One region of the Paraburkholderia graminis genome, then DNA from elsewhere that is predicted to be linked to it. Evidence: riboswitches for the same ligand, from Rfam matches in the RefSeq annotation. Region 1 holds a riboswitch; the other holds the start of a gene.

The links. Region 1 has a riboswitch for thiamine pyrophosphate ahead of thiC (phosphomethylpyrimidine synthase ThiC). Riboswitches for the same ligand answer to the same signal wherever they lie in the genome.
Region 2: linked by a shared signal. The riboswitch ahead of CUJ91_RS16285 (FAD-dependent oxidoreductase) and the one ahead of thiC (phosphomethylpyrimidine synthase ThiC) in region 1 are both predicted to bind thiamine pyrophosphate.

The regions. Positions count from the first base shown of each region.
Region 1 covers NZ_CP024934.1:2,718,958-2,723,987, reverse strand. Annotated here, with positions in the region: gene thiC (phosphomethylpyrimidine synthase ThiC) at 1-1,303, opposite strand, end outside; TPP riboswitch at 1,435-1,553, opposite strand; gene CUJ91_RS12060 (GreA/GreB family elongation factor) at 1,776-2,195, opposite strand; gene CUJ91_RS12055 (DUF1223 domain-containing protein) at 2,768-3,610, shown strand; gene CUJ91_RS12050 (cytochrome b/b6 domain-containing protein) at 3,647-4,285, shown strand; gene CUJ91_RS12045 (molybdopterin-dependent oxidoreductase) at 4,319-5,030, shown strand, end outside.
Region 2 covers NZ_CP024934.1:3,627,675-3,632,704, reverse strand. Annotated here, with positions in the region: gene CUJ91_RS16295 (ABC transporter ATP-binding protein/permease) at 1-28, opposite strand, end outside; TPP riboswitch at 445-568, shown strand; gene CUJ91_RS16285 (FAD-dependent oxidoreductase) at 788-1,918, shown strand; gene thiS (sulfur carrier protein ThiS) at 1,988-2,185, shown strand; gene CUJ91_RS16275 (thiazole synthase) at 2,315-3,130, shown strand; gene thiE (thiamine phosphate synthase) at 3,127-4,239, shown strand; gene CUJ91_RS16265 (ABC transporter ATP-binding protein) at 4,333-5,030, shown strand, end outside.

The sequences.
Region 1 (5,030 bases):
GCTTCCACGCGATCTGCGTGAGTTCGCCGAGCGTCTTCAGTTCGCCGAGCTGCGCTTCATCGTTCGCGTCGTAAATGGAACCGGGGCGCAAGCCGTCGCCGAGCGAGAAGGCCACGTCATACGCCTTCATGATTTCGCAAATGTCTTCGAAATGCTCGTACAGGAAGCTTTCCTTGTGATGCGCGAGGCACCACTTCGCCATGATCGAGCCGCCGCGCGACACGATGCCGGTCATGCGCTTCGCCGTCAGCGGCACGTATTGCAGACGCACGCCCGCGTGAATCGTGAAGTAATCGACGCCCTGTTCAGCCTGCTCGATCAGCGTGTCGCGGAAGATTTCCCACGTCAGGTCTTCGGCCTTGCCGTTGACCTTTTCGAGCGCCTGATAGATCGGCACCGTGCCGATCGGCACCGGCGAATTGCGGATGATCCACTCGCGCGTTTCGTGAATGTGCTTGCCGGTGGACAGATCCATCACCGTGTCGCCGCCCCAGCGGATCGCCCACGTCATCTTGTCGACTTCCTCGCCGATCGAAGACGTCACCGCCGAGTTGCCGATGTTCGCATTCACCTTCACGAGGAAGTTACGACCGATGATCATCGGCTCGCTTTCCGGGTGATTGATGTTGTTCGGAATAATCGCGCGGCCGCGCGCCACTTCTTCGCGCACGAATTCCGGCGTGATTTCGGTGACGCCGTTCGGACCGAACGCGCTTGCACCGAACGCCTGGCCCGGATGCTGGCGGCCCATCATCGCGGCGAGCTTTTCGCCGTTCGGGCCGCTCGTCTTCAGGCTCTCCAGATACTCGGCGCGGCGCTGGTTTTCGCGGATCGCGATGTATTCCATCTCCGGCGTGATGATGCCTTTACGCGCGTAGTGCATCTGCGAAACGTTCTTGCCGGGGATCGCGCGGCGCGGCGTGCGATGCAGGCCCTGGAAGCGCAGGTCGGCGGTGGCCGTGTCGGCCGCGCGTTCGCGGCTGAAGTCGCTCGACAGACCCGTCAACGCTTCCGTGTCGCCGCGTTCCTCGATCCAGCGCTGACGCAGTGCGGGCAAGCCGGCGCGAATGTCGATCTTCGCGTCCGGATCGGAGTAGGGGCCCGACGTATCGTAGACATAGACCGGCGGATTCTTTTCGCCGCCGAAGCTGTCGGGCGTATCCGCCTGGCTGATCTCGCGCATCGGCACGCGGATGTCGGGACGCGAGCCCGTCACGTAGACCTTGCGTGAGTTGGGCAGCGGCGCGACGGCGGCTTCATCGACGTGGGCGTCGGCGGAAAGGAACTTCGGATTGGCGTTCATGCATGTTCTCCGTGTGTCGGCCGGAGTTAAGCGCAATGACGCCTTGCTCCGGTCCCATTCAATGTGGGGCCGCTAAGCAGGAGACGAGATGGAAGTAGTCGGAATTCGCGAGAGGTGAGGCTAGAGACTGGCTGCGAAATCCGTACGCTTCCCTGCGCTGGCATTATCCAGATCAGGTTCAAAGGGTATTTCTCACCCACGTGGCACGGACCTCCGACTTCCGTGCAACGCAGGACCCCCGCGTTAGCAGCGCACACGATACACCGGGCGGGCGCTGCTTGGCAACCCGCGCGCGATGCGTGAGTGCTAATGCGGGGCAGCGCGCGGTGGTTTGCTTCGGCGGCTGCGGGCGGAGAATCGCTGCGCTCTCGCATGCGCGATTTGCGCACTATGCTTGTAGTGACGCGGCATGCAGAACGCAGAACGCAGAATGCAGCACGCTATGACGCGCCGCAGCACCGGCACGGGTTGCTTAACGCGTGAAGTCGTCCGCAGCTTCCGGCTGATACAGGATTTTCTCGAGCTTCAGCACTTTTTCGGCGCCGCTCGGCGGCATGAAGTGAATGTGCTCGCCGCGCTTCGCGCCGAGCAGCGCGAGGCCCACCGGCGAAAAAACATTCAGGCGGCCATGAGCGAAGTCGGCTTCGGGCGGATAGACGACCGTCCACGTCATCTGCTCGCCGCTGCTTTCGTCGACGAGCGTGGCCTGCGAGTTCATCGTGACCACGTTCGCCGGAATTTCGCGGGAGTCCACGATCACGGCGCGCTCCAGTACGTCGTCGAGCATCTCCTGAAAACGGGCGTTCGCGCCGGGCGCGGCGGCGTGCTTCTCAAGACGCGCGACGTCGAGTTCGGTGAGGTAACACTGCTTGGTCCTTCTGGTCGTCTTCACGGCGGCTACTCCAATTCGATCTGCAATCTCTGTACGAGAATAGGTCATGCGGATGGGATCGGCCCGGCGCTCCGACAGTCCCTTGAGGGACGACGCAGCTTCAGGCAAGGAGCAGGCTGCGTCAGTCGGGGTGCCGGGCGGCGAGAAGCGGAACCGTTGCCGGCAGAAGCGTTCGCGACGGTTCGCCGGCCCTTTGCGGCGCGAGTTCCACGCGCGCGCAGCCGGTTGCGCCACGAGGGCGCAAGCGGGTGAAGGCACGGGAAGTCGGGAAGCGCATGAGTGGCCGGCGGTTATCGAATGAAGTGGGTGGCGCGCCGCTTGAAAACAGAGTCATGAGAAGACCACAGCAAAGCGGCGCGATCGACACAAGCATGTTAGCACGGCGTCTTTCAGCGACCTTGGCGGACATTTCGTTGTTGTAAGTCGCAGTGTAGAAAGTTGGCGACATCGCGCAAGCACGCGTGGACGCCGCCGCAAACAACACAAAACAAACGGGCGAAAAAAATTTGCGGCGCGGTGTCATAACCGGCGACGCGCTTCGACAAACGTGCAGATCCTGATCGGAGCACGTCATGCAAACAGTCATCAAACGCCGGGCGCATCGGCCGTTCAAGCGGGCCGTCGCACTCGTTGCCGCGCTCGCGTTGTTGTGCGCGAGCGGCCTCGTGAGCGCGGCGAGTGCGATGTGCAGCGCGCGCAGTCCCGCCCATCGCGTCGCGCTCGTCGAGCTTTACAGCAGCGAAGGCTGCAATAGCTGTCCGCCCGCGGACGCATGGCTCGGTCAATGGAAGAACAGCGGCGCCACGCGAAGCGTCGTGCCGCTGGCGTTGCACGTCGACTACTGGAACGGTCTCGGTTGGACGGACCGTTTCTCGCAGCACCGTTTCACCGAGCGTCAGCAGACGCTTACCGATCTTGCCGGCGGCCACACGATCTATACGCCTGAAGTGTTCGTCGGCGGACGCGAGTTGCGGACGTGGTCGCAGCAGGACAGTTTCCAAAGCCGCGTCGACAAGCTGATCGCCGAGCCGGCGCAAGCCAACATCGCGCTCGACATCAAGCCGCAGCCAGGCGGCGCGTTCGATCTCGCGGCCCGCTTCGACAGCCGGACTGCCGATAGCGCAGCACGGCTCGACGCCTACGTCGCCGTCTATGAAAACGCGCTGAGCTCGCAGGTCGGCGCAGGAGAAAACCGCGGCGCAACCTTGCATCACGAGAGAGTGGTGCGGCAGTGGATCGGGCCGGTGCCGCTCGTCGGCGGCAAGCTGCAGATTCGCCGCGATATACGGCTCGACGGTGCGGATGCGAGCGCAAACGCCAATCCGTCAGTCGATAAATTCGGCGTCGTCGCCTTCGTCGAAAACGCTGCAACGGGCGACGTGCTGCAAGTGGCCGATCTACCGCTCTGCCATTGAACGCACGACGCACGCCGCAAATCACAGGAGAGTCTCATGGCCACGCCTCACGTCGTTCGCGGCAACGCGCCGCCTGCCACGCCCGCGAGCGGCGCAATCCATCCGCTGTGGGTGCGCGTCACGCATTGGCTCAACGCACTCGCCGCGATCGTGATGATGCTGTCCGGCTGGCGCATTTACGACGCGTCGCCGGTCTTCGCCTGGTTTCGTTTTCCGACGGAAATCACGCTCGGCGGCTGGCTCGGCGGCGCGCTGCAATGGCACTTCGCCGCGATGTGGCTGCTGGTCTTCAACGGCCTGATTTATCTCGCGATGAATCTCGCGAGCGGACGCTTCGTGCGCAAGTTTTTCCCGATCTCGCCGCGCGCGGTGTGGCGCGATTTCATCGCCGCGTTGACGGGCAAGCTCTCGCACGCCGACTTGCGGGTCTACAACGCGGTGCAGAGATTGGCCTACCTGTTCGTGGTTGTCGATCTGATCGTGCTGGTGCTGTCGGGCCTCGCGATCTGGAAGTCGGTGCAGTTTCCGCTGCTGCGCGAACTGATGGGCGGCTACGACAACGCACGCATCGTCCATTTCTGCGCGATGGCGCTGATGGCCGCGTTCATCGTCGTGCATCTCGCGATGGTCGCGCTCGTGCCGCGTTCGCTCCTCGCGATGTTGCGCGGCCGCTGAGCCCAACGTTCGAAATGTTACGGATACCGAATCATGGATAAGCCATCTGACAAACTGCCGGCAAAAGCCGCCGGCAAACTGGACCGCGAGTCGATTCTGATTGATGCGAGACGCGAGCTGTCGATTCCGTCGCGGCGTCTGTTCGGCAAGCAGTTGTTGTCGCTCGGCGGATTGTCGCTGCTCACAGGCTGCTCGCTCACCGACGACGACTCCGTCAACAAGTTCCTGACGGCCGTGTCGCGTCTGAACGATCGCGCGCAAGCCGCGCTGTTCGATCCGAAGCAGTTGGCGCCGACGTATACCGAAGCGCAAATCACGCGGCCGTTTCCATTCAACGCGTACTACGGCATCGACGAAGTGCCGCAGGTCGACGCGTCCGGCTACACGCTGAAGATCGGCGGACTCGTCACGGGTCAGCGCGTGTGGACCTTGCCCGAGTTGTACGCGCTGCCGCACGCCGAGCAGATCACGCGGCACATCTGCGTGGAAGGGTGGAGCGCGATCGGCCGCTGGGGCGGCACGCCGTTCGGCGAGTTTCTGCGGCGCATCGGCGCGGATACGAGCGCGAAGTACGTCGGCTTCAAATGCGCGGACGATTACTACGAAAGCATCGACATGCCGACCGCGCTGCATCCGCAGACGCTGCTCACGTTTTCCTACGACGGCGAGCGCCTCCCCGCGAAATACGGCTTCCCGATGAAGCTGCGCATGCCGACCAAGCTCGGCTACAAGAATCCGAAGCACA
Region 2 (5,030 bases), 910 kb from region 1:
CGGGGCTGACAGAAGTATTCGTTGTCATGAGCGTCCTGGGAGTGCTGTTCGATTCGGGCCGGTCCACGCGGGCCGACCCCTCGCGGGTCTTCGTATCTGTCGTGTCTTGTCTGTGCATATCTGCGCGGTCACGGCGGCTGACGGCCGGGCGCCGCGGCGACTGCCGATTCTGGCGCGAAGCCCTTAAGCGAAAATTAATTCGCGGCGCCGGCGCGAAGCCGGCAGTCATTGCTGCCGCCTCTGCGCGAGCACCGCCGCGACATAACCGCCGACCGTTCGCGCGATGCCGCGTTTTCCGCGTCATCTCTCGTGGCATTGTGCCAGAGCGCTGGGCCGCTCATCCGGCTAAAGCGTAAGGCGCAAAAGGTGGTGCCGGATCAAGCCGCGTGCGCCGCGATGCGCCGCTCGTTTGCGAGCGCCGCGCCTTTTATGGTCTAATGACCTTCGACGAAACAGGGGTGCTTTGCACTTGAGCGGCGTGATTCTCACGCTGCGGCTGCGAGGCTGAGAGAGACCCTTTGCACCCGATCCGGGTAATACCGGCGCGGGAAGTTTCCGGAAGCAGCCAGTCTTCCATTCCCCGCCGGGCGGCGTACTTCATTGGAGTACGCATGTTGCCTGGCCGGCCTTGCCCGCCGGTTTCGTCCTGGGTACGCGCTTTTTGTCGGCCGTACGGAAAGGACTCGATGACCGCCTATTGTTCAGTTATGTGCTTTGCTCCTTGTCGCGCCGTTCTTGACGCGCGCTGCATTGCTTTTGTCCGTCGTATCGAAGCGGAGCGCGCACGATGAGCCGCGCCGCACAACCCGATTTCGCTGTGCTCGGCGGCGGTCTGTGCGGGCGCCTCGTCGCGTGGCGGCTCGCCGGAGAAGGACATCGCGTGGCGCTTTATGAGCGCGGCGACGCCGACGGCTCGCAGGCTGCCGCGTGGGTCGCGGCCGCCATGCTCGCGCCGCTTGCCGAAGCCGCCAGCGCCGAACTTCTGATTACGCGTCTCGGCGCCGCATCGCTCGAAACCTGGCCGCAAGTGCTGGCCGGGCTGCCCGAGCCGGTGTTTTTCCAGCGCAATGGCACGCTCGTCGTCTGGCATCACGCGGATCGGACTGAGGCGCCGCTGTTCGAAAGACGCGTGCGCTCGAACGCGCCGGCCGAACTGCTGGACGGCGGCTTTGTCACGCTGGCCGGCGCGCAACTCGGTGCGGCCGAGCCTGCGCTCGCGGGGCGCTTCAATCAGGGCTGGCTGCTGCCGCGCGAAGGTCAACTGGACAACCGCCAGGTGCTGCGTGCGTTGGCGGCGGGTCTTGCGCAACGCGGTGTGGAAACGCACTGGAATACGCCCGTGCTCGATGGGGCGCTGCCGCCTGCGCGCATCACCATCGACTGCCGCGGCCTCGGCGCGAAACCCGTGCTGCCGACGCTGCGCGGCATCCGCGGCGAAGTCGCGCGCGTGCACGCGCCCGGCATTAATCTGACGCGGCCGGTGCGGCTGCTGCATCCCCGTTATCCGCTCTACATCGCGCCGAAGCAGGACGATTTGTATGTGATCGGCGCCACCGAGGTGGAAGGCGAGGACATGTCGCCCGTCAGCGTGCGATCCGCGCTGGAGCTGCTGAGCGCGGCGTTTTCCGTGCATCCGGGCTTCGGCGAGGCGCGCATTCTCGAACTGAATTCGCAGTGCCGTCCGACCTTGCCCGATCATCGGCCGGCGCTGTTGTGGGACGGCGCGCAGACGCTGCGCGTGAACGGGCTGTACCGGCACGGCTACATGATCGTGCCCGAGGTCGCCGACGAAGCCGCGCGCTTCGCGGCGGCGCTGCTGGACGGACGCATCGGCGACGCCGACGCGTTCGCGGACTGGCGGCGCGCCGCGCGCTGGAGCGAACTGTTCCACGAGCAGCGCGCGCGGGAGCCCGCATGAGCGCCGGCCGCCGGCGCGACGCTGCGAACGCCTGCGCAATTGCCATCGACTGAACCGTATTCGAACACCATGGACATTCATATCAATCAGAAGCCGTTGTCGCTGCCCGAAGGCGCGACTGTCGCCGATGCGCTCGCCGCGTACGGCGCGCGGCCGCCGTTCGCCGTCGCGCTGAACGGCGATTTCGTCGCGCGCACGCAGCATGCGGCGCGCGCATTGCAGCCGGGCGACAAGCTGGACGTCGTGCAGCCCGTGGCCGGCGGTTGAGCGCGTTGCCGCGCCAAACCAAGCCAGCCGTTCACGCAATCGCAGACGAGCGAACACGACCACGCACGACCACGCACGATCACGAGCAATCGCCGCCCGCCCCGCCTTGCCGGAGACCAGATGATGCAAATGACTTCCCCCCAAACCGCCGACGCGCTCACGCTCTACGGCCAACCCTTCGCGAGCCGGGTGCTGCTTGGCACGTCGCGCTATCCGTCGCTGCAATCGCTGTCCGATTCGATCGACGCCGCGCGCCCCGGCATGGTGACCGTCGCGCTGCGCCGGCAGATGAACGAAGGCGGCGCCGAAGCCGGCTTCTTCGATCTGCTCAAGCGCCACGGCGTGCCGCTTTTGCCGAACACGGCAGGTTGCCTGACCGTCGGCGAGGCGGTGGCGACCGCGCACATGGCGCGCGAAATATTCGAAACCGAGTGGATCAAGCTCGAACTGATCGGCGACGACTACACGCTGCAGCCCGATCCGGTCGGCCTGATCGAGGCGGCGGCGAAGCTCGTCAAGGACGGCTTCAAGGTGCTGCCGTATTGCACCGAAGACCTGGTGATCGGCCGCCGTCTGCTGGACGCCGGCTGTGAGGCGCTGATGCCGTGGGGCGCGCCGATCGGCACCGGCAAGGGCGTGATCAATCCGTATGGCTTGCGAGTGCTGCGCGAGCGGCTGCCTGACGTGCCGCTGATCGTCGACGCCGGGCTCGGCGTGCCGTCGCACGCGGCCCAGGTGATGGAGTGGGGTTTCGACGGCGTGCTGCTGAACACGGCGGTGTCGCAGGCCACGCATCCCGACGCGATGGCGCGCGCGTTTGCGCTGGGCGTCGAAGCGGGCCGTCAGGCGTTTCTCGCCGGACCGATGGCCGAGCGCGAAAGTGCGCACGCGAGCACGCCGGTGGTCGGCATGCCGTTCTGGCATCAGGACGGGAGCGCCGCATGACGCAGACCCTGGCCCTGAAAGACCGCGACCTGTTCTGGCCGCCCGCCGACGAGCTCACCGAAGCGACCGAGCGCATCCGCGCCCGTCTCGGCGACTGGCCGCCCACGCACGCGCCGTGGCGCATCTGCCTGACCGCGCCGGATCAGCCGAATGGCGGCGATCTGATCGTGCTCGCCGATGCCGCGCGGCACGGCGAACAGATGGCGCGCTGGCTCGTGCAGGGTGCCGCGGTGGTCGAGGCCGCCGAGAACAAGGCGACGCTGCATCTCGGAGGCGAAAAGTACCGTCTGGAAGGCCATCTCGCGGAAGACTGGATTCCCGCGCTCGCCGCGTTCCTCGACTGCGGTTTCGATCCGCACGACGCGCTCGTGCTGGCGCTCGCGTGGCGCGACGGCGACGAAACCCGGACCAACGCCGCCGGCGACTCGTTCCCGTGCGATCTGGCTGCCTTTCCGCGTCTTGCCGGTTTGCCGCAAGCGCCGGCGCAGCCGTTCCCGCGCTGCCCCGAACGGCTCGGACTTTATCCGGTGCTGCCGAGCGCCGAGTGGGTCGAACGCGTGGTCGGCTACGGTGTGAAAACGGTGCAGTTGCGCCGCAAGTCCGCCCATCCCGCCGACGAACTTCAGCGCGAGATCGCCCGCTGCGTCGCGGCGGGAAAGCGGCACGACGCGCAGGTTTTCATCAACGATCACTGGCAGGTCGCGCTCGATGCGGGCGCCTACGGCGTGCACCTCGGCCAGGAAGACGTGCACACGGCGGATCTGGCGGCGCTGGCGGCGGCCGGCATCCGGCTCGGTCTGTCGACGCATGGCTTCTACGAAATTCTGAAGGCGCTGCACTTCCGCCCGAGCTATATCGCGTTGGGAGCGGTGTTCCCGACCACGACGAAAGTGATGCCGACCGCGCCGCAGGGCGTCAAGCGCCTCGCGCGCTACGTCCGGCTGCTGGACGGCGTCGTGCCGCTGGTGGCGATCGGCGGAATCGATTTGCAGGTGCTACCCGAGGTTCTCGCGACGGGCGTCGGTTGTGCGGCGGTGGTGCGCGCAGTCACCGAAGCGTCCGATCCGGCGGCCGCCGTTGCCGCACTGCAACAAGCTTTTACGCAATAATCGTCATGATTGGTTAAGGGACAGGGCGCCTCACGGCAACATTTGCATGATGGCCCTATAATTCGGCCTTCCGTGCAAAAGGATTGTCACTCAGTGTCTTCCCCATCCGAGACCTTACTCGAGCTGCGCGACGTCGACTTCGGTTACGGCGACCGGCTCGTCCTGTCGAACCTGAACCTGCGCTTTCCGCGCGGCCAGGTCGTCGCGGTCATGGGCGGTTCGGGTTGCGGCAAAACAACGGTGCTGCGGCTGATCGGCGGTCTGGTTCGCGCGCAGCGCGGCGAGATTCTGTTCCACGGCGAAAACGTCGGCGCGCAAACGCGCGACGGCCTGTACGCGCTGCGCCGCAAGATGGGCATGCTGTTCCAGTTCGGCGCGCTGTTCACGGACATGTCGGTGTTCGAAAACGTGGCCTTTGCGCTGCGCGAGCACACCGATCTCCCGGAGGAACTGATCCGCGATCTCGTGCTGATGAAGCTCAATGCGGTCGGCTTGCGCGGCGCGCGCGACCTGCTGCCGTCGGAGATTTCCGGCGGCATGGCGCGGCGCGTGGCGCTCGCGCGCGCCATCGCCCTCGACCCCGAACTGATGATGTACGACGAGCCGTTCGCCGGCCTCGACCCGATCTCGCTCGGCATCACCGCGAACCTGATTCGCGCGCTCAACCGGGCGCTCGGCGCGACGTCGATTCTGGTCACGCACGACGTGCCGGAGTCGTTCGCGATCGCGGACTACGTGTATTTCCTCGCCAACGGCGGCGTTCATGCCGAGGGCACGCCGGCGCAACTGCG